2 linked regions of the Lacibacter sediminis genome follow. The protein of the gene in region 1 interacts with the protein of each later gene in a pairwise test. Links are inferred from orthologs where the notes say so. Each region holds a gene or a part of one and is shown on either strand. Other genes may lie near its edges.

Region 1 (10,980 bases):
ACCAACGAACCAACGGGAAAGTGTAAGCGATTTATTCATGTTGTGAATTGTTGTGGTGAATGGTCAATGGTGAATTGTGAATAGGCAATAGTCAATTGGCAATAAGCAAAACCAAATCTGCAATCGTCAATCTGAAATCTAAAATCCCAAATCATACATCCTCCATCAGAAATCCGACATCACCCCTTATGCGTTCCTTCTTCAATCAAAATCAAACCAAAGACTGCATAGTTGATAATATCATAATAATTGGCATCAATTCCCTCACTCACCAATGTCTTACCGTCGTTCTGTAATATCTGGCGGATGCGTTGCAGTTTGGCTAGCATCAGATCAACAAAACTTTCCTGGCTCATCTCCCGCCAAGCTTCACCATAATCATGATTCTTATCGAGCATGAGCAATTGTGCCTTTGTGATCTTATCGTTGTACAACTCCATTACTTTTTCAACGGACAACTCATCATTTTCACTTTGCGGCAATTCAAGTTGTATCAAACCCATCACTGCATAGTTCAGGATACCTTTAAATTCAGAAGCAATGGTATCACCGATCTTCTGTTCCTGTTTTTCCTGTATGGTGCGGATACGTTTTGCTTTGATATAGATCTGATCAACAATAGAGATTGTTCGGTAAACCCGCCATGAAGTGCCATAATCACTCGTCTTTTTCTTAAAGATATCCCTGCACTGATTGACTGCCTGCGTATATTGCTCGATCGTATTCATGAACGGTTGAAAATTGTTTCGTTAATTCGTGCTGAACTTATCGTTATCTGACGTTGACGAAATATCAGCTAAGTTCCCAAAAATACAATGTACACACTCAACTGCAAAGGAAGATTATTGGTGCTGGATAAACCGGTGGCAATGGGTATTCTCAACATTACACCCGATTCGTTTTACAGCGGCAGCCGTATCGAGCAAAGTGAAGTACTAACGAAGGCAGAGCAAATGATCAGTGAAGGCGCTACTATACTTGATATTGGCGGACAAAGCACCCGGCCCGGCAGCGATCGCCTAACTGCTGATGAAGAATTGAAACGTGTGTTACCGGCAATTGAAGCTATTAAAAAAGAATTCCCATCTGTCTTTCTTTCTATTGATACCTACCATGCAAAAGTGGCAAAAGAAACTGTTACAACAGGCATTGATATCGTAAACGACATCAGTGCAGGTGAACTGGATGCTTCTATGCTTTCAACTGTTGCATCACTGAAAGTTCCATTCATTGCCATGCATATGCAAGGCACACCCAACACGATGCAGCAAAACCCCTCGTATGAAAACATCACGAGAGAAGTGGTTGATTATTTTATACAGAAAACAACGGCATGCAAAGCAGCAGGCATTGTTGATCTGATTCTCGATCCGGGTTTTGGTTTCGGCAAAACCATTACACACAATTTTCAATTGCTGAAAACCATGGAGGCTTTACAGATCTTTCATGTGCCCATACTTGCAGGTCTCAGCCGCAAATCAACCATCTGGAAAACATTACAGGTTACACCCGAAGAAGCATTGAATGGAACAACGGTATTAAATACGCTTGCGCTTACAAAAGGAGCGAGTATACTTCGTGTACATGATGTAAAAGAAGCAATGGAAACCATCAAACTTTTTGAAGCGTACACGAAAGCATAACCTTGGGCTATTGATCTAATAAATGATCGGTGAAGACACCGACCAAGGCAGCGTTTCAAACTAAATTTCAAACGGATAAATTCAGGACATAAAAAAAGGAAACAGTCAAGCTGTTTCCTTTTTTCTTATCGGTCAATTATTTTCTTATTGCTGTCCGTTTGGATTACCACCCGGAGCTGTTGGCGGAGCCGCTGGCTTAGGAGTTGTCACATCGATCAACTCAATTTCAAATACCAGGCTTTCGTTTGCTTTAATTCTGGGAGGTGAACCTTGAGCGCCATAAGCCAATGCAGAAGGGATATAAGCTTTCAGCTTACCACCTTTCCCAATTTGTTTGATGGCATCTTCAAAACCTGCAATACTGCCGGGAGGCACACTACCCAATACAAATGTATAAGGATCGAGGTGACCAAACGTTGAATCAACATTTGAATCGAACTTAGTGCCCTCTAAACTCATGCCTGTGTATTTAACAGAAACCTGCTGTCCGTCTGCAGCTTTTACAGCAGCACCCGGGTTTGAGATAGTCACATATACACCCTTTGCAGTTTTGGTTGCAGTGATGTTGTTTTTAGCAAGATGATCTGCGATAACCTTGTCATCTTTTTTGATTTGCTCAATTGCACGGATCGAATCTCTTGTTCTTGCTCTTTCCATGATCGCAAGATTTGCTTTGTCCGCATCTTCTTTTGTATCCAATACATCAAGGACTTTAAATGTACTTACAATGAAGGCACCTTTCTTAATAAAAGGAGGTAATCCCTGGCCCTGGCTTTGTTTAATGATACTATCAGTTGACTGACGGATGATCACGCTATCACCTTTTGACATTGCAGCGAAGATGGCATAATAGTCAGGAGGTAATGTGGCAGAATCAAAAGGAACGATCTGGCTGCCAACATTTGCAGGATCAGAAAGCAATGTATCCTTGTCACTACCCTTGTAACGGGTTTCACCAAACTGTAATTCGAAGAATTTACCGGCAGATACTTTTTTCCCTTTGCTTCCGGGAATGATTTTATACAGCAAGCCGCCTTTTGTCTTTTTAAAAGAACCGCCACCGCAACTCGCCAGCACAGTTACTGCCAGCAGGGCTACAAAAATTGATTGAATTGTCTTCATTGTTTGTTTTTAAAACGTTTCTAACTGCGATTTATAATTATGAATCACTTCTTTAAAATGTTTGAGGGTTGTATCAAGGCTATCGTCGGTTTCGCCACCGGCCGCATTGAAATGCCCTCCACCGTTAAAATGGGTGCGGGCAAAAGTATTACAATCAAAGTCACCTTTGCTGCGGAAGCTCCATTTTCTTTTTTCGTCCCTGTCTATCACAATACAGGCCAATTTTATGCCCTGGATGCCAAGCGGGTAATTTACGAGCCCTTCAGTGTCGCCGGTTTTTATCTGGTAACGGAGCAGGTCCTGTTTTGTAACCCAGATGAGGGCCGTGTTTAACTGGTAATCAATCTCTAACCTGTTACTGAGTACATGCCCGATGAAACGGAACCTGTTCTCCAGAAAATTATCATAAATATTTTCATGGATCACAGTATGCTCAAGCCCTCGTCGCTTAAAATCGGCCACAATTTCAAATACCGAAGCGCTGGCCGATGCAAAACGGAAGCTGCCTGTATCGCCAATTAAACCGGCGTAAAGGCACTGCATCATATCCATGTTCAGCTTATCGGCATGACCACTTTTTACGATAAAATCGTACATCATCTCACAGGTTGAACTCTTGGTTACATCACTTACCCCGTAAGCAAATACTTCGGTCTGCGGTTCACGATGATGGTCGATGAGTACCCGTTGGCCTTTCGCCTCGCCCACCACTGTACCCATCCGTTTCAAACGGTTCAAAGCATTGAAATCGAGGCAAAAGATCCAATCTGCCTCATTTATTATTGTATTACTCTTATCAATGGTTATTTCGTAATTAAGCACTTTCTCAGAGCCGGGCATCCAGTCGAGGAACGCAGCCCAGTTAGTTGGGGAGATCACCTGCACCTGGTGACCAAGCTGAACCAGTAAATGATATAAACCCAGCGAAGAGCCCATCGCATCGGGATCAGGTTTCTGATGAGTTGTAATAACCACCTTTGCAGGCGTGAGCAGTAAAGGGTATAATTCGTTGATTGCTTGCATAACGGCGGTTGCAAATGTAGGGGAAATGGCTAAGTTATGGGTTAAGAGTTATGGGTTAAAGGTTACGGGTTTGAAGCAGTTTAAATTTTACCATCTCTACTTTTTGCATTTAACTACCTTGGAAATTGGGTTTTGTTTCTTGGGTTTTGGATTTTGTTTCTTGGATTTTCTTCTTGTGCCTTTCTTCCTCAGTCTTGTGCCTTGCCCCTTCTCCCTTATCTTTGCGGCGCAAAAAACAAGAATACAATGAGCAATCGTACGTTTACAATGATCAAGCCCGATGCAATGAAGAACGGTCATGCCGGTGCTATTTTAGACAAAATTATTAAAGCAGGTTTCCGCATCGTAGCGCTTAAGCAAACAAAACTTACTGCTGAAACAGCAGGTGCTTTTTATGCTGTTCACAAAGAGCGTCCATTCTACGGAGAGTTAGTTGAGTTTATGAGCAGTGGTGTCATCATCGCAGCTATTCTTGAAAAAGACAATGCTGTTTCTGATTTCCGCACACTTATTGGCGCAACAGATCCTGCAAAAGCAGATGAAGGAACCATCAGAAAATTATATGCCGCATCAGTTGGTGAAAATGCAGTGCATGGAAGTGACAGTGATGATAATGCAAAAATTGAAGGAAGCTTTTTCTTCAGTGGACTAGAGCAGTATTGATCGCTCATTTTTCAAGCTAAGTATTCCCTCTTATTCATTAGAAATAAGAGGGAATTTTTTTATGCGGATACAGAGTTTAATAGCAATTGTTTTTTATAATTGTATATCCTAAAACAATCTACATGAAAAGCATCATTGTATTGCTGCTGTTAATAACCCTCCACACGCAAACCTCAGCCCAAAAACTTCCATCATTCGGAAAAATTGACAAAGAAGAATTTAAAACAAAAGAATGCAGTTACGATAAAGAAGCAACTGCTGAGTATTTGCTCGATGTTGCAGAAGTACGCTACTACTTTACATCATCTGATTTTGTAAACGAAACCACCACACGCATCCGCATTAAGATCCTTAATGAAAAAGCAATTGAACTTGCAAATGTGCGTCTTCCTTATTATAGTGTTGGCAATCGTCAACGCATCCGCAACATCGAGGGACAAACGTTTAACTTAAATGCAAGTGGTGAAGTGGAAGTAACCAAGCTTGAAAAGAAATCGGTGATGGAGCAAAAACTCGGAAGCGAATCTGAGATGATGGTATTCACTATGCCGAATGTAAAAGTGGGCAGCATCATTGAATACCGTTACGAAGACAGTAAACGCAACTATATTGAAATTGAAGACTGGGTATTTCAACGTCCTTATCCCGTTCGTTACAGTGAATACAATGTTGAAATCCCTAAAGAGCTTGAGTTTACTTACATGATCAAACGATCATTGCCTGTAAAAGAAACAACAGAAGGTATCAATGCCACCAAGCGATTCATCATGACCAATATTCCCAGTCTTGACAGGGAACCTTTCATGAGTAGTTCGAAAGATTATTTGCAACGCATCGATTTTCAGTTAAGATCAATTAACGGCCAGCCGAGAATGACCACCTGGGCCAAACTAACTGAACAAGTACTCGAGTCGGAAAGTTTTGGAGTACAGATCAAGAAAAACGTTTATAAAAACACAGCACTGCCTGGCGAACTGAAATCAATTACAGATCCGTATCAAAAACTCATCACCATTCTTAATTACGTAAAGAAAGAAGTAACATGGAATGGCAAATCATCCATATGGACCGATGAAGGCATTAAGAATGCTGTTGATAAACACAGCGGCAATAGTGCTGATATGAATCTGCTGCTGGTCAGTTTACTTCGTGATGCAGGATTAAAATCCTATCCTGTTTTAGTCAGCACAAGAAACAATGGAAAAGTAAATGCAACCTATCCGTTCCTTTACCAGTTCAATGATGTGTATGTGTATGCAGAGATCAACCAAACTCCTTATGTAATTGATGCCACCAATTACAGCAACCCTCCGTTTTTAATACCATGGGATGTGCAGTTTACAGAAGGCTTTCTTGTTGACCAGGAACTCGCACAGTTTATACCATTAGGTGATGTGAAACATCGTTTCAGGTTAGTGGCTTCTATTCTTGGAGAAATTACACCCGATGGAAAAGTAAACGGAAGCGCCAATATTGTTGCCTATGAGTATGCAAAAAATGAACGGCTTGCTACCTTACGCAAAGGAGAAAAAAATTACCTGGAAGAATACTTCACCAAACCACATCCTGAATTTAAATTCGATTCACTTACGTATAAGAATGAAAAGAATGACAGCCTGCCCCTGGAAAACCTTGTGCAGTTTCAAGGCACTCTTTCAGGAAGTGGAGATTATCTTTTTTACTCTCCTAATTTTTTAATGGAGCTTGAGAAAAACGAATTCATTTCAGACAAACGCTTTACTGATATTGAATTTGGATACATACAATATTACAATATGTTCACCACCCTACGTTTCCCGCAAGGTTTTGAATTGGAAGAACTGCCAAAGAACATCCGCATGATCTTGCCCGATACCAGTATTTCTCTCCAGCGCTTTGTAAGCAAGAATGAGAATAGTATTTCTATGCGCTATACGCTTGAAATAAAACGTCCTACTTATTATGCAGATGAATACCTCGACTTCAAAACATTCTATGCCAAACTGTTTGAGATGCTGAACGAGCAAATTGTATTCAAAAGAAAAACAACACCTAAGCCCAAACCATGACCAAATTCATTTTGTACATTTTTTTTATTTGGGCTCAGTATTTCAGCTGGTTGCAAGCGCTGCATAATTACACTTCTTTTATGAAGATGACACGTATGATTTCGTTGTTGCTTTTACTTAATTTTCACAACGAAACCTCGGCTCAAGAAATTACACCTTTCGGTAAAATTGACAAAGAAGAGTTTGCTACAAAAGAATGCAGTTACGATAAAGAGGCCATTGCTGAGTACCTAATTGATATGGCAGAAGTGCGTTATTACGCAACAGGTAGTACTTTCCTGAACGAAACAACACCACGCATTCGTATCAAAATACTGAATGAAAAAGCGCTGGAACTCGCCAACGTACGTATTGGATTTTATAGCAAAGACAAGCAGGAGTACATACGTGCAATTGAAGGATACACTTATAACCTTAACTCAAACGGCGAACTGGAAGAAACCAAACTCGAAAAAAAATCAATATTTGTTCAAAATATAGACGAGAATACTGCGATGATGGTATTTTCAATGCCCAACGTAAAAGTAGGAAGCATAATTGAATATCGATACGAGCATACCAGGTGTAATTATTTTGGAATTGAAGATTGGGCATTTCAGCGGCCCTATCCGGTTCGTTACAGCGAGTACAATGTAGAAATACCCACAACCTTTGCTTTTGATTATCATATTCGGCACACTCTCCCTGTGGAAGAAACAACTGAGACTAACATACGGCGCTTTGTAATGAAAGATGTTCCCGGCCTTGAAAGAGAACCGTTCATGAGCAGCTTAAAAGATTATCTACAACGTATCGACTTTCAGCATCGTTTCTTTAAAAGACAATCACAGGAAACCAATTGGGGCAAACTGATATACCTTATATTAGAAAACGAATCCTTTGGCCTACAACTAAATAAGAATATTTACAAAACCACAAATCTTCCCGACGAATTAAAAAATCTCAGCAACCCAATTAATCGCCTGAATACAATTGTAGACTATGTGAAACGGGAAGTAACCTGGAATGGCAAAACATCAATATGGGTACAGGAAGGAATAAAAAATGCATTAGACAAACACTATGGCAATAGTGCCGACATGAATCTTCTACTCCTCAGCCTTTTGAGAGAAGCAGGATTTAAAGCGTACCCGGTTTTGGTCAGTACCAGAAGTAATGGAAAAGTGAACAGCAGTTATCCTTTCCTACACCAGTTTAACAATGTATATGTATGCACCGAAACAAATGGAAATCCGCATATTATTGACGTTACCAATTTCACCAATCCCGTTACACAGGTTCCCTGGGATGTTCAGTTTACAGAAGGCTTGTTGGTTGACAAAGCAATTGGACAGTTTATAAAACTTGGCGACACAACAAATCGGTTTAAACTTTCTACTTCAGTTTGGGTCGACATTACAAATGACGGAAAAATTGCAGGCACCGCAAATGTTTTTGCATTTGAATATGCCAAAGACGAACGTTTAAAATCGTTACGGCAGGGTGAGAAAAAATACCTATCGGATTATTTTACCACACCCCATCCCGATTTCAAATTCGATTCACTGAAATACAAAAACCAAAAAATCGACAGTTTGCCACTTGAAAATGTTATACAATTCAGCGGCACTTTAAACAGCAGTGGCGATTATATGTTTTACTCTCCCAATTTTCTAATGGAGTTGGAGAAGAATGAATTCATTTCCGACAAACGTTTCACCGATATTGAATTTGGATACATCCAGTATTACAATATGTTCACCACCCTCCGTTTCCCGCAAGGCTTTGAACTGGAAGAACTGCCAAATAACACCCGTATGATAATGCCCGATACCAGTATTTCGCTTCAACGTTTTGTAAGTAGGAATGAAAACAGTATTTCTATGCGTTATACGCTTGAAATAAAACGTCCGACTTTTTATGCAGATGAATATCCCGAATTCAAAATATTTTATGCTAAACTGTTTGAAATATTGAATGAACAAATTGTATTCAAAAGAAAAACAATACCTAAGCCATGAGAAAACTAAATGCTCTGCTCGTCTTTGTTTTAGTATGTGTAAATGGATGGTCGCAAACCATCCTGAACTATTCCTCATTGACATTGCCCGACAGCTTAAAGAAAGATGCTGATGCAGTTTATCATTTGGAAGAAAACGTGATCGACATTGAATCGCCGTCTAAGATGATCATCCGTACACACACGATTGCAACAGTATTAACAAAGGCCGGCCTTCACCATTCAGTTGTACGGATTGGTGTAGACAAACTCCGCAAGCTGGAGGAAATAACGGTGAAAGTGTACAACGAACTTGGTATTGAAGTATCACGCTTTAAGAAAAAAGACTTTAAACTGGAAGGTGCATATGATGGCATTACACTGGCATCCGACGACAAATTATATGAACTTGATTTTCCCGTGCCCGGCACGCCTTGCACCATTGAAACCGAATACGAACTAAACTGTTCCGGCTTCATTGATATCCCGTCCTGGTATTTTGGAAGCACAACAGAATCGTTTAAGAAAAGCAGGTTTGTTGTAAGGTCTGCTATCCCTGTCAAATACAAAGCTTATAACTTCAATGGCGAACCTGTTGTTACAACTGATGCTAAGAAAACAGTGTACACATGGGAGTTAAGTAACAAACCCGTTCCCACAAAAGAAACCGGTTCATATGGGCCACGTGTATCATTGCCATGGATCGATGTATCTCCCACACAATTCAGTTATGATGGCTTTCCCGGCTCATTAGAAAGCTGGAAAGAATTTGGCAAATGGACCTACCCTTTTTATGAAGAAACTAATCCATTCAAACCTGAACGTGTTGAGTTTTTCAAATCATTGATCAAAGATGCACAAACGGAACAGGAGAAAATTTCCATCCTTTACAGCTATCTGCAAAAAGAATTCCGCTATGTAAGCATCCAGTTTGGTATTGGTGGCTTTAAACCTTTCCCGGTATCCTTTGCCGAGCAGAAAAAATATGGTGATTGCAAAGGTTTAACGCATTACATGAAAAACATCCTGAATGCTGTAGGTATAAAAGCACATGCTGCATTAATTAATGCCGGCACCAATGAATACCCGGTTGATCCAACTTTCGCCTCTAACAACTTTAACCATGTTATACTTTGTGTTCCATTGAAGAATGATTCTGTTTGGCTTGAATGTACAAGCAAACAAACTCTGCCTGGTATGCTTGGCAACTTTACAGAAAACAGAAATGCCTTGTTGCTTACCGAAAATGGCGGAGTACTGACTAAAACACCAAGCAGTAAAAGCATATTCAACAAATGGATATCTGCTACCGATGCAGATTTATTTGAAGACGGCTCTGCAATACTTACCAGCAAGTTATTTGTATCGGGTGAATTCTGGCAATATGTAGATGCTTATGTAAACGGACAAACAAAAGAAGATACAAAAAGAGCTTTGGTCAATGCATTTGGTTACAAGGCACCCGATGACCTCGAAGTAAAAATTCTTTCTGATTCGGCCGACGGTCATTTGGTTGAAATAAAATTAGCATACAACCAGTTCTATGATTTCAAAGCAGGCAGCAAACACTTCTATCCTCTCCGTCAGTACAAATTGAATGACGAAAACATTAAACCTGCCGAAACAAGAAAACATGAATACCTGTTTGATTATCCTTATATCAAAACAGATCATATAACGTACAAACTGCCTGAAGGCTTCTTAACAGAAACTGTGCCCCCGGTAAAAGAGATCAGGAACGATTTTATTAAATACCAGAACAGCATTCAGCTGAATGAAACTAAAACAAAACTCAGCGTTACTACTGAACTGCAGCTGCACAAACACATTGTACCACCCGATAAGTTTAATGAAGTGGCCAACAGTTTTGAAGCCATTAAAAAAGATGAAGGACAAAAGATCGTTCTGAAAAAAGGATAACAGAAAGCCCCCGTTAACCGGGGGCTTTTACTTGTATGCAGTTGGTAAAGGTTCCTTAGAAAGAATAATATCTTATTTATAAGCTGTGATTACGATACTCAAAATAAGCGCCAACGAAAAGAATACAATGAACAAAGCAAACGGAACATCTTTACGTGTGTAAAACGGGATTGTTTTTTCAAAGCGTTTCATAGAAAATGGTTTTTAATAGTTTAAGAGGTGTTGTAAGATAACGCTTTTTTGCTGAAATGATTGTATTTACAGGGGTTTTGATAGGTTGTACTACAAACCCACGTAGAAATACGCTGCCTTATAAAGTCTTTTTCAGCAGCCAATCTGTTTGCAGGTCTGTCCCCAACAGGAACTGGTGTTCACCGAAACGTTCAAAGCCCCAGCGTTGGTAAAAGGCAATGGCCCGTTCATTTTTTTCCCATACTCCCAGCCAGATCGATTTCATCTGCAGTTCATTTGCTTTGTTGATGCATTCCTGCATTAACGCCTTCCCTACTCCTTTGCCAATGGCTTTATCCAATGCATAAATGCGTGCAACTTCAATGGCCTGCTCGTGTGCAAGATTATTCTT
Region 2 (11,199 bases), 960 kb from region 1 along the record:
GAACGATGCTTTTTCTTTTACAACAGGACCTTGAATTGATACACGTGAAGAGATCGTACCTATTCCGCCTTCTACCTGGAACTTTTTGTTATTGCCTTCTTTCATGGCAATATCCACCACACTGCTGATACGGCCACCATAGTTAGCCGGCATACCACCTTTGATCAAACTCACATTCTTCAACGCATCACTGTTGAATACCGAGAAGAAACCAAACAGGTGACCGGGATTGTACACCACTGCATCATCTAACAAAATCAAATTCTGGTCGGGCCCACCACCACGCACATACAAACCACTATTGCCCTCACCTGCATTACGTACACCCGGCAACAATTGCAATACTTTAATCGGGTCAACTTCACCTGCAAGGGCCGGAATCGATTTGATCTGGTTCATGCTCAGTTCAAACTTGCCCATTTGTGCGCTCTTAACATTCAGATCACGTTTTTTGGAATAGATGATCACTTCCTGTGCAATGGAAATGCGTGGAGCAAGATCAAAATTGAGTTGGGTATTACTCTTCAGATCAAGCTCAATTTCTTTGGCAACAAACCCAACATGAGATACTGAAAGTGTATAACTGCCTTTATCGAGTGTGATAGAATAAAATCCGTATTGGTTAGAGCTGATGCCTTTGCTGCGGCCTTTAACGCTGATGGTGGCACCAATGATAGTTTCATTACTGGTGCTGTCTTTTACATAACCGCTGATGGTGAATTTCTCTTGTGCAGTTGCAGCAAAAACTGTTACAATACAGATCAGCAGTGAAATGACAGGTTTAAAATAGTACATGCGGAAAATTTCCCGTTTTATAAGTGTCCTCCTATTACAAGTGATCGGCAGCAATTGTTGTCGAAAATCGTGAATCGTTAGTCGTGAATAAAACAGTTCCGGATTTTCCACTCACGACTAACGACTCACCACTCACGTTTCTTAGAATTTCAACGTCTCCTTTACTTCACCGCAAGTCAACATTTTCTTACCGAAGTAAGGATTCATAATACTATCAGCATTGCTGAGCCAATAAGCACCTTTATCGTTAAATGCCATCGGGCAATATTGATAGTAGATAGTAGCACCTGTGGGTTTAATTACACGCACCATATCGTAAAATGCATTCGATACCATTTCGAAAGATTCACGTTTTTTCTCCAGTTCTTTTTCGCCCAACATACCACTCAGTTCTGCAGCAACATCACCTGCACGACCGTTGATACTCGAGAAACCAAGTGTATCAAATTTCTGTACCTCATCGAGCTTTAAACTGTCGAGTAAGGATTTTAATGCTGCACCTGCCGCATTCACTTTCACTGTATCGCTCGCAACAAACGCATCTTTCAGGCTATAATACGCATTCAACACATTGTTCATCGATTGGTTGAATGTTTCGCTGTATGCATACCCGGCTGCAGCTTTCGGTTCAGTCGTTGTTGTTTCTTCTGTTTTGTCTTCTTTGTTTTTACAGGCTACCGCTAGAAAAATGACGGAGAGGATAAGCAAAGTCTTCTTCATAAAAAAAATTTTGGCAAAGATAAGACCTACGGGGTTTGCTGCGAGCTGTCAGGAATACCAAACATTCAACCGCCGTCAGGGTTACCAACCGCTGACGAGGTTCCCGCTTCGTACTTCGTACCTCTTACCTCGTACTTCGTACTCAATCCCTCTTACCTCCTACTTCTTACCTCTCACCCCGCACTTAAACCTTATCTTTGCGGCTCATTTTTAAGTAAGAATTATGTTAGCTGGTTTTCAGAATGTAACGTTTGAGTTTGGTGCAAGAGCTATTATAGAAGATTCTACCTGGCATATTCACCCCAATGAACGCATTGGTTTGATCGGGTATAATGGTACGGGCAAGTCTACCCTCCTGAAACTGCTGGTGGGCGAATACCAACCTTCCAAAGGTGAGGTGATCCGCAGCCGCAATACCAGCATTGGCTATCTGCACCAGGACCTTCTGAGTTTTGATACCAGCGAATCGATTTTACAGGTGGCGTTGGGTGCGTTTGAAAAAGTACTGCTGCTCGAAAAAGAAATTGAAGAGCTGGGTATTCAGTTAGAGAAGAATCATGAAGATGAGGCTCTCCTCCATCTTTATTCTGATAAGCTCCACGAAATGGATACGCTGGATGGTTACAATATCCATCATAAAACAGAAGAAATTCTGCAGGGGCTTGGTTTTGCCAATGCCGATCTGCAACGTCCGTATAAAGAATTCAGTGGTGGCTGGCGCATGCGTGTGCTGCTGGCGAAAATGATCTTACAACAGCCCGATCTGTTGTTGCTGGATGAACCGACAAACCACCTTGATCTACCGAGTATTGAATGGTTAGAGAAATATCTGTTGCATTATCAAGGTTCAGTAGTGATCGTGTCGCATGACCGTTGGTTCCTTGATCGCATGGTGACCAAGATCGTAGAAGTATTTCAGCAAGGCTTGCATATCTATGGTGGTAACTATTCTTTCTATCAACAAGAAAAGGAAATACGGATGGAATTGCAGATGAAGGCGTTTGAAAATCAGCAGGACTTTATCCGTCAGCAAGAACGTTTTATTGAACGTTTCCGTGCAAAAGCCAGTAAAGCCGCTGCTGCACAAACTGCTATTAAGAAATTAGAAAAGCTGGATGTGATTGAAGCACCAACAAATGACCGTCCGAATATCCGTATCAACTTTGCGATTGATAAAATGCCGGGTAAAGTATTGTGCGAATTAAAACATGTAAGCAAACATTACGGCGCCACCAGAATTGTAACGAACGCTAGTGCAGAAATTGAACGGGGTGATAAAATTGCGTTGATCGGTGCGAATGGTAAAGGTAAATCTACCCTGCTCCGCATTATCGCAGGTGTTGAACAATACGAAGGTGAACGCAAATGGGGACACAATGTTGATGAAAGTTTTTATGCCCAGCATCAGTTGGAATCATTAGGTCTTAATCATACACTGCTTGATGAATTAAAAACCTGCGGCACACAGAAAACCGACCAGGAGTTACGCACCCTTCTTGGTTGCTTTCTATTTGGTGGCGATGATATCGATAAAAAGATCAAAGTATTGAGCGGTGGTGAAAAAGCAAGAATTGCATTGGCAAAAACGATCATCAGCAAGGCTAACTTCCTGATGCTCGATGAACCGACGAACCACCTGGATATGCATTCGGTTGAACTGTTGATCGAAGCATTGAACAAATACCAGGGCAGTATTATTTTGGTGAGTCACGATCGTTTCTTTGTTTCGCAAACAGCCAATAAGATCTGGGAAATTGTGGATGAAGAAATCAAGGAATTTAAAGGCACTTACACTGAATATTTAGAATGGAAAGAGCGGATGGCGAAACGAGAAGCCGATAGTAAATCATCTGCAGCTGCCAGTGAAAAAAAAACGGAAATAAAAAAAGTAGTTGAGGAAAAACCGGCAGTTCAACAACAGGCACCTGTTGCAGATACCAAACAGGTGATCAATAAAGAAGCGAAGAAAGAATTGCAGAAGCAGCAACGTATTTTACAGCAGTTGGAAGAAAAGATCAACGCTACCACCATTGAAAAAAATAAAATGGAAGCGCAACTCTCCGACCCTTCTACCTATTCTGATAAAGACAAATTCAAGCAAACCGAAACTTCTTATCAAAAGCTCAGCAAGGATCTGAAAGAATTGAATGCAGAGTATGAAGCGGCGTTTGAGAAGGTGATGGAGTTGGAGAGTAAGATGGGATGATTTATGAATGAATGGGCAATAGTCAAAAGGCAATAAACAAAAGTGGTTGCTTGCATTATCTAACCAAATTACTAGCAGCTAACCCGAGAGTGAAATAAAATGAGGACAATAAAATTCATTGGCTATTTATTCCATCGTTATTATTCAAAAGGATCTAGAGCTAGTATCCCCTATTTCAGTGCCATTTGTTCAATGACATTATTAGTTTTCATACATCTAATGCAAATTCTCATTCTTCTCAACAGCATTCCCGACATCACGGCCGATAAGTTAACTAAGAGGTTAATAGTTTTTTTAACAATGCTGCCCATATATTTCGTGATGACGATTCTTTTCAAAAAAAGTGATTTAGCTCCACTTAAAGAGAAATATGATCGGGATTGGGACAAGGTTTTTAAAGGTAATGTCTGGTTGGTGTTTTACATCATCACTTCATTTGCCTTATTAATTATACTTATGTTGTGGAAAAAGCACAATGGCGCAAGCCTCTCGCTTGTGCCGAATTACAAAAACGCTATGGTTCTATAATCAAACCAATAAACTACAAGGCATCCTATGTTCAAATTAAAATCCATCTACATCAAAATCAAACGCAATCATGTTGAAGTAACAGATTTGAATACTGGTGAAACAGTTACCCAACAAGCGATACGACCTTTCTCAAGCGTAAGAAATGTTGTCAGTAGTTTTAACCCTGCTAACGAAACTATTCAATCAGCCTTAGAAAAACTTGGTTTAAAAGGAAGATCCTTTCTATCAAAGATGAATATCCTGATTCAACAACTCGAAGGGCTTGAAGGCGGGTTAAGTGACATTGAAAAAAGAGCACTTCGGGATCTTGCAGAAATGGCCGGAGCAAACAAAGTTTTTATACTTGAACAAACTGAGCCCCTTTCTGCTGAAGTCGCATTGGCTTATCTCAAAGAAATGTAATCAAGCTTATACATCTATTTCAAAACAAGTTTTCGTTTACCTGTCAGATGATGGCGTCGGACGGGCCTACTTCCGATTTTTCACTTTCCCCTTTCGATTTAAAATAAAAAGCCATCCTTAAGAATAAGGACGGCGTATTTACCTATAAGAGAACCAACAGTTCGTTGAATATATTTAGAATGATTGCTCGCTTACAATTCTGTAAGTGCCATCATTGTTCATTTGTTTAATGCGGTAATATGTTTTTGAAGATGCCGTTTTCTTCATTTTGTATTGATAGCTGTAATGTGCCTCATTTGCAAAACCACCCAATACAATTGCAGATGCTTTATATGCAATACCATCAACACTTGTTTCAACTTCGTAGTAAATGTCTTTGGGTTCGTTATCTGCTTTCCACTCAAGCACAACAAAAGCGCCTTTCTGTTCAAACTGAACATCATAAACTTTCGGCCAGACTTGTTTGGAAAAAATAGTTCCGGAGGTGCCTGTGTTTACAAACAACAGGATCATGAAGGCAGCAATTACAGGTACAAATTTCGTTTTCATTATATACAAATTGATAAAGTACAATCTCGGGTATAGGATTGGAATCAATTTGGTTCAAATAAGGAATTTTGGAAGGGGCTTCCGGATATGAGATATTAAAAGGGGAATTAAATCGGTGGAGAATATTTGTTAGGGCCGGATTCAATTCTGACCGTAAAATTACTGTCTTCTTTTACATATGCAAGTTTTTAGCAGAATATTTTCAGCTTTTTTTCTGTGATAACTGCGCTCGTTTGCTGAAACTCAATGCAGACAAGGCTTTGCTCTATTTATAATTAAACTTCATACCCACACACGCAAAGAAATAATTGGGAATATAGTTTGCTGAATAGTAAAAATTTCCTTTTTTAAACCGCTTTGTGTTGTATTCAATCCCTCCGATCCAGGAATTTGTATTGAGTGCTTTGTGGCTGCTTGATACCTGTTTGCGTACATAACCGCCATACATTCGAACCGACTTTGATAATTTATATCCCACCTGAACATTCATTAACAAGGGCTGTGCATTATCGATCAGCGCAAAATAACCGATACCGATGGTTGTTTTTTTCTTTAGGGAATAACCTACCTGCAGATCAGCACCGGCATTACCGTTTGTTGTAACACCTCCCCCGGCTTGTAAATAAACCTGTGAACGGACTGCAGTAAAACTTAGCATGAACACGCAAAGACCTAAAACCTTTTTCATTCGTTTTCTCTTTTATATAAGCAATTGGGATTACGGCCTTTTAAAGGTTTGCTTAAGGATCTTCAGGAGAATTGGATATACGTGTAATAACTATTACAACTAAATGAAAAGGTTGTTCGGTGAGAAACGGGGTAGCGGATGTTTAACGAAGGAAATTGGTACGGAGGGGTTTTAAGAAGTTAGCCAGCAATCGTTCGGGTATAAATATAGAGGTTAATTTGAGAAACCGGTTGTAGAATTTATGCGACAAGAAAAAAGCCTCATTTAATGAGGCTTTTTTGTGATCCGGATTGGATTCGAACCAATGACCCTCAGCTTAGAAGGCTGATGCTCTATCCAGCTGAGCTACCGGACCAGCTGTTTTATTAATATGTAGTAGCGTCTTCGAACCTTTGACCCTCCCGATTTAGAAATCGGGATGCTCTCTATCCAGCTGAGCTACCGGACCAGCTTTTGATTAAGAGGCAGCAAAGGTAATTTTTTGTACCATTGCATCCAAACGTATTGTGCATGGATGTTCAGATAGAAGATAGTTGGAAAGAAGAGTTGAAACAGGAGTTCAGCAAAGCCTATTTCCAACAGATCGTAGCCTTTCTTAAAACCGAAAAAATACAGGGCAAAACTATTTACCCGCCCGGCTCTCTCATATTCAATGCTTTTACCCAAACACCCTTCAATAATGTAAAGGTGGTGATCATTGGCCAGGACCCCTATCACGGGCCAGGTCAGGCGCACGGACTTTGCTTTTCGGTACAGGATGGAATTAACCCTCCGCCATCCCTTATTAATATCTACAAAGAAATAGAAAAGGACATGGGCGTTGGCATGTCGGCCAAGCATGGTAATCTTATTAAATGGGCACAACAGGGTGTGTTATTGCTCAATGCTTTTCTAACGGTAAGGGCAAATGAGCCTGCCAGTCATTCAAAAATTGGCTGGGATAATTTCACGAATGCTGTCATCAAAACAATTTCAGATCATAAAAAAGGAGTTGTGTTTTTGCTCTGGGGAAAATTTGCACAGGAAAAACAAAGCCTCATTGATGAAACCAAACATCATGTGTTGAAAGCAGCACACCCCTCGCCTTTCAGTGCCGATAAAGGCTTCTTTGGCTGCAAACATTTTTCGCAAACGAATGAATTGTTATTGAAAGAAGGACTTGAACCCATCGATTGGAAATTACCATGAACGTTTTAAAAAACATACTTGGACGCATATTCGCTTTGTGGGCAATGCTTACGTTTATTGCCACCATGCTTATTATATTAATACCTACATGGGCAATGGGTCTGTTGCCTGAACCAAAACGTACACGCTGGTTTATTGCCATGTCCAGAATCTGGATGGGTGTGTGGTTACCTCTTGCTGGTATTCGATTAGTAATAAAAGGAAAAGAGAAATTTAAAAAGGGCGAAAACTATGTAGTAGTGTGCAATCATAATTCTTTTATGGATGTACCTGTTACATCGCCCGGTATACCCGGCGCCAATAAAACGATTGCAAAAATTGAAATGGCGAAGATTCCGTTGTTTGGCATTATCTATCGCAGAGGAAGTGTATTGGTCGATCGGAAGAGTGAAGAAAGCAGATTGAAAAGTTATGCTTACATGAGACGAGTGTTGGATATGGGTTTGCATATGTGCATTTATCCGGAAGGAACAAGAAACAAAACCAACCAGCCGCTGAAAGAATTTAAAGACGGTGCTTTCCGTTTAGCCATTGAAACAAAGAAAGCAATTGTTCCTGCTGTATTATTCAACACAAAAAAAGTATTACCGCAACATAAAGGTTTTTACTTCTGGCCATCAAAAATTGAAATGCATTTTCTCGATCCTATTGCAACAAGCGAACTTGGAAAAGAAGATATAAAACAACTTCGTGAACATGTGTACGAATTGATGTGGAATTATATTGAATCAAGGAAATAATACTACTGCGGTAAGTTATAGAAGAACTTGGAGCGGTTGATACGCAGATCTCGCAGCAAACCTGATTTTGGATTGATGCTGATACTGAACGAACGATAAATACCAACCGGTGTAACGTTAATGGCCAATTGCCAGCAATGCAGATCTCTCGAAATAGAAGTAGTTAAATACTGTAATGTTTTTGTTTGAATATCAAACGTACCATTCGCCTGCACTTTCCATTTCTCTGTTAAATTAAAATCGCCGTTGAAGTTCACCGATTGTGTGATCAATGTTTCGAACCCGGAGTAATCCAGTTTTAATTGGCGGTTCAGATTCAAAGAATAGCTGAAGCTTAAACTCCAGGGAATATTAAAATCAGCAAACTCACCTGGGTTACGTTGTATTGCATTCAGCTCACGGCTTTGTTCATCATAATCTCCATTATTCCGCCTGTTGCGTTCTGATTCTTGTTTTTCTTTTTCTTTCTTTTCGTCTTTTGGTTTGCTTTTGAATTGCGTACTCACTGATACAAACCCACTGGTAAAACGGCCTAACGAAAACTTATCGGCCTGCCATGCATATTCCCGTTTACGGAATCCTGTTTTAGGATCTACCTGGTAAGGCGAAACATTTGCACCGGCAGTTAAGCTGATCTTTTCAAACAAATTACTACGCAGGTAAAAATTAAAATCACTCAGCGCAAATGAATCGGCAAGCATATTATAACTGGTGCTCACACCAAAACCATCTATCAGGCGTACCTTTTTATCTGCTGCCTCTGAAGTATCTTTTTTATCCCGCACTTTCATCTCCAGGTTATTATCGATCGATAAATTGATAGAACCCGAACGGCCATCAGGAATATTAGCTGCCTGTGAGCCATTAAACTTATCGAACCATAATTCTCGTCCTGTTGAATCAACCTGTGCACGGTACCATTTGCTCCTGTTCATATCCGGTCTGTATCCCAATCCAAACGTGGGACGAATAACATGACGCAACGCTTTGACGTTTCCTTTCTTAAAATCAAGTTTACCAAACACAGCCGTACTGAAGTTCAAACCAAAGCTCATTTGCCGTTCCTGGTAAAAACCTTTTTCACTAACTGTTTCAACCGATTTGGTTGCAGGGTTCCAGCGGCGTACAAAAGTGCGTGAGTGCCATGTTTCATCGTAACTGATGGCAGGACCAACCTGCAAGGGTCCTAATGCAGGTAAAGAAAGCTGAATAGGAATACTGTGTCGTGCACTCCATGTTGCCGTATCGAGTAAATGTTTGAGTGTAAAGGTTGAATCAGTAAATGAAACCTGGTTACGGAAAGTTCCATTATACGACACACCTAGTTTTTCGTACCATTTAGGCGTACCAACAAATTCTTTTTTCTGAAAAGGATACAGTGTGTTCACAGTAAAACCAATATCGGGCAAGCTGATATTGTATTGTTTCTGATTCGTGTTTTGATTATGATTTGCAGTTACCGATAAATTAAAAGGTTTGCCCGCCCATGTACGTTGGTAAGCAATGGAAGATTGCAAGGTATTATTGAAGTTCTGCGACGCATTGTTGGGGAAGTAACGGTTAAACAAACTCGTGGCAACGTTTACACTTGCACTGAATGATTGCCCGGGTCTTGCCTTGCCATCTAAACTATGATTCCACTGAACAGAAAAGTTACGGTTTGGCGGAACATAATCAGGATCGCCCTTGAAACCAATTTTTGTATTGAGGTAACTGATGTTGAACCCGCCATTGTAGCGGTAACGCTTACGATATGTTGGTGAAAGAAATAAGCTATACGAACCGTATGAATAAATATTGGCCCTGATGGTAGCATCCCAATATTCACCAACTGTTTTATAATATCCCAATCCTTCCAAACCAAAACCCAACTGATCATTCGCTACAGGTTGCGGTGGTAACAGTCCTGTTCTTCTACCCTGTTTCATGGGGAATAAACCAAACGGCAAACCAAGAGGGATCGGCACGTTTTCAAACTCAGGTCGCACCAAACCTGTAACAGCCACTTTATTGCTGATGAATTTTACTTTACGTGCTTTAAACGCAAAGTGTGGTGTATCATAATTACAGGAAGTGAACCTTGCTTTCTCAGCAAAGAAAACAGTTGGGCTGATACGTTTTACTTTCTCCCCATAGATAAACATCTCCCCTTCCTGCGTATAAGTACCGATGGTTAAGCCACGTTGTGTTTTAAAATTATAACGGATGGTATCTGATGTAAATGCACTTTCACCTTGTTTGAAGGCCGGCACGCCAATTGGTTTGCCCGTACTGTCCTTGATAGAAAAAGCGGTGAGTATCTGTGTGGGTTGATCGAGCCGTATAACAGAAGCATCGAGTGCCACATCTTTAAACTTAACCGATGCTTTGTTATAAAGGAAGATCTGTTTACCCGGGATATCGATCACCATTGAATCTTCGGCTTCAAAATCAACCGGCGCATCAATAGAATCTTTTGACAGTTTAAAATCAAACGTATCGATCTTCTGCACCAGCGAATCTTTGCGTTGTAAAGAATCGACAAGATTGACTGAATCTTTTTTAACCGGCACTGTATCAATTAACATTCTGTTCTGCTGCGCTGCTGCGCCTTCTCTCGTCTGTAATGCAGGTTTAGTGATCGGCTGTTTTTTTGGTTTAACAGGTGTTGTATCAGCAACTGCAAATGTTAAAGCTTGCAGAAAATGAGATGATGAATGAAATGCAGAGCGACCACTTACCGTTAGGCCATAGAGCAGCAATGCTGCAACAGCGGTGATGAAAACAGATTTATGATTAACTTTACGGCGTTGGAACATATACGGTGGCGACAAAAATAGCCACAATTGCATTAACGAACTGTGAATGTTGCTTTTGAATTACTAACTCAAAACGAAATTCGAACTATGAACAAGAACTGGTTTCCCGGAATTGCCTGTTTGCTGATGGTGGGTGTGGTGGCTATCTCCTTCACCAGTAAAAAAAATAATACATCTGCTGCAGCAGGAAAGATCAGGACCATTGTTATTGATGCCGGCCATGGTTTTAAAGGAACTATTGGTGCACGCCATGGCTCATTTGGCACAGAAGTATCCGAAGATCAGATCTCGTATGAAGTTGCCAAACGATTGGTGACTATTCTTCAGAAAGAAATGCCTGAAGTGAAAATTCTTGAATCGAGACCCTCCATTTATTTTGTAGAGAACAAGGCACGTGCTGAATTTGCCAACAATAATAAAGGCGATCTGTTTGTATCCATCCACTGCAACTATGTTCCTAAACTGAGAGAAGTAGTGAGAGAAGGCTCTCGTAAAGAAACCTACTATGTTACAACCGGAAAAGGCAAGAGCAAAAAACGTGTAAAGAAAACAAGAACAGTTCCTGTTTATAAGACCTACTAC

The links.
Region 2: the proteins of H4075_RS09375 (region 1) and ung interact in binary tests that used the Escherichia coli proteins (3 or more experiments, as listed by UniProt). The link is inferred for Lacibacter sediminis from one-to-one orthologs.

What each region holds. Positions count from the first base shown.
Region 1 is NZ_CP060007.1:2,190,927-2,201,906, reverse strand. The notes cover bases 3,054-5,742. They hold H4075_RS09375 (nucleoside-diphosphate kinase), read left to right. Parts: upstream 3,054-4,034; coding sequence 4,035-4,451; downstream 4,452-5,742. Other genes in these bases: H4075_RS09370 (DUF3857 domain-containing protein), read left to right, coding at 4,574-5,742; H4075_RS09380 (DHH family phosphoesterase), read right to left, coding at 3,054-3,788. Outside these bases: H4075_RS09400 (BT_3928 family protein), read right to left, coding at 1-39; H4075_RS09395 (DUF1599 domain-containing protein), read right to left, coding at 180-728; folP (dihydropteroate synthase), read left to right, coding at 816-1,643; H4075_RS09385 (FKBP-type peptidyl-prolyl cis-trans isomerase), read right to left, coding at 1,788-2,765; more of H4075_RS09380, read right to left, coding at 2,775-3,053; more of H4075_RS09370, read left to right, coding at 5,743-6,499; H4075_RS09365 (DUF3857 domain-containing protein), read left to right, coding at 6,580-8,499; H4075_RS09360 (DUF3857 domain-containing protein), read left to right, coding at 8,496-10,397; H4075_RS09355 (GNAT family N-acetyltransferase), read right to left, coding at 10,708-10,980. UniProt on the Escherichia coli protein: Major role in the synthesis of nucleoside triphosphates other than ATP. The ATP gamma phosphate is transferred to the NDP beta phosphate via a ping-pong mechanism, using a phosphorylated active-site intermediate.
Region 2 is NZ_CP060007.1:3,149,451-3,160,649, forward strand. What follows is about bases 5,333-8,240. They hold ung (uracil-DNA glycosylase), read left to right. Parts: upstream 5,333-6,401; coding sequence 6,402-7,079; downstream 7,080-8,240. Other genes in these bases: H4075_RS13390 (hypothetical protein), read right to left, coding at 5,469-5,891; H4075_RS13405 (lysophospholipid acyltransferase family protein), read left to right, coding at 7,076-7,819; H4075_RS13410 (putative LPS assembly protein LptD), read right to left, coding at 7,822-8,240. Also shown: H4075_RS13365 (TonB-dependent receptor), read right to left, coding at 1-795; H4075_RS13370 (DUF3347 domain-containing protein), read right to left, coding at 937-1,515; H4075_RS13375 (ABC-F family ATP-binding cassette domain-containing protein), read left to right, coding at 1,739-3,721; H4075_RS13380 (rod shape-determining protein), read left to right, coding at 4,277-4,654; H4075_RS13385 (hypothetical protein), read right to left, coding at 4,829-5,203; more of H4075_RS13410, read right to left, coding at 8,241-10,650; H4075_RS13415 (N-acetylmuramoyl-L-alanine amidase family protein), read left to right, coding at 10,705-11,199. UniProt on the Escherichia coli protein: Excises uracil residues from the DNA which can arise as a result of misincorporation of dUMP residues by DNA polymerase or due to deamination of cytosine.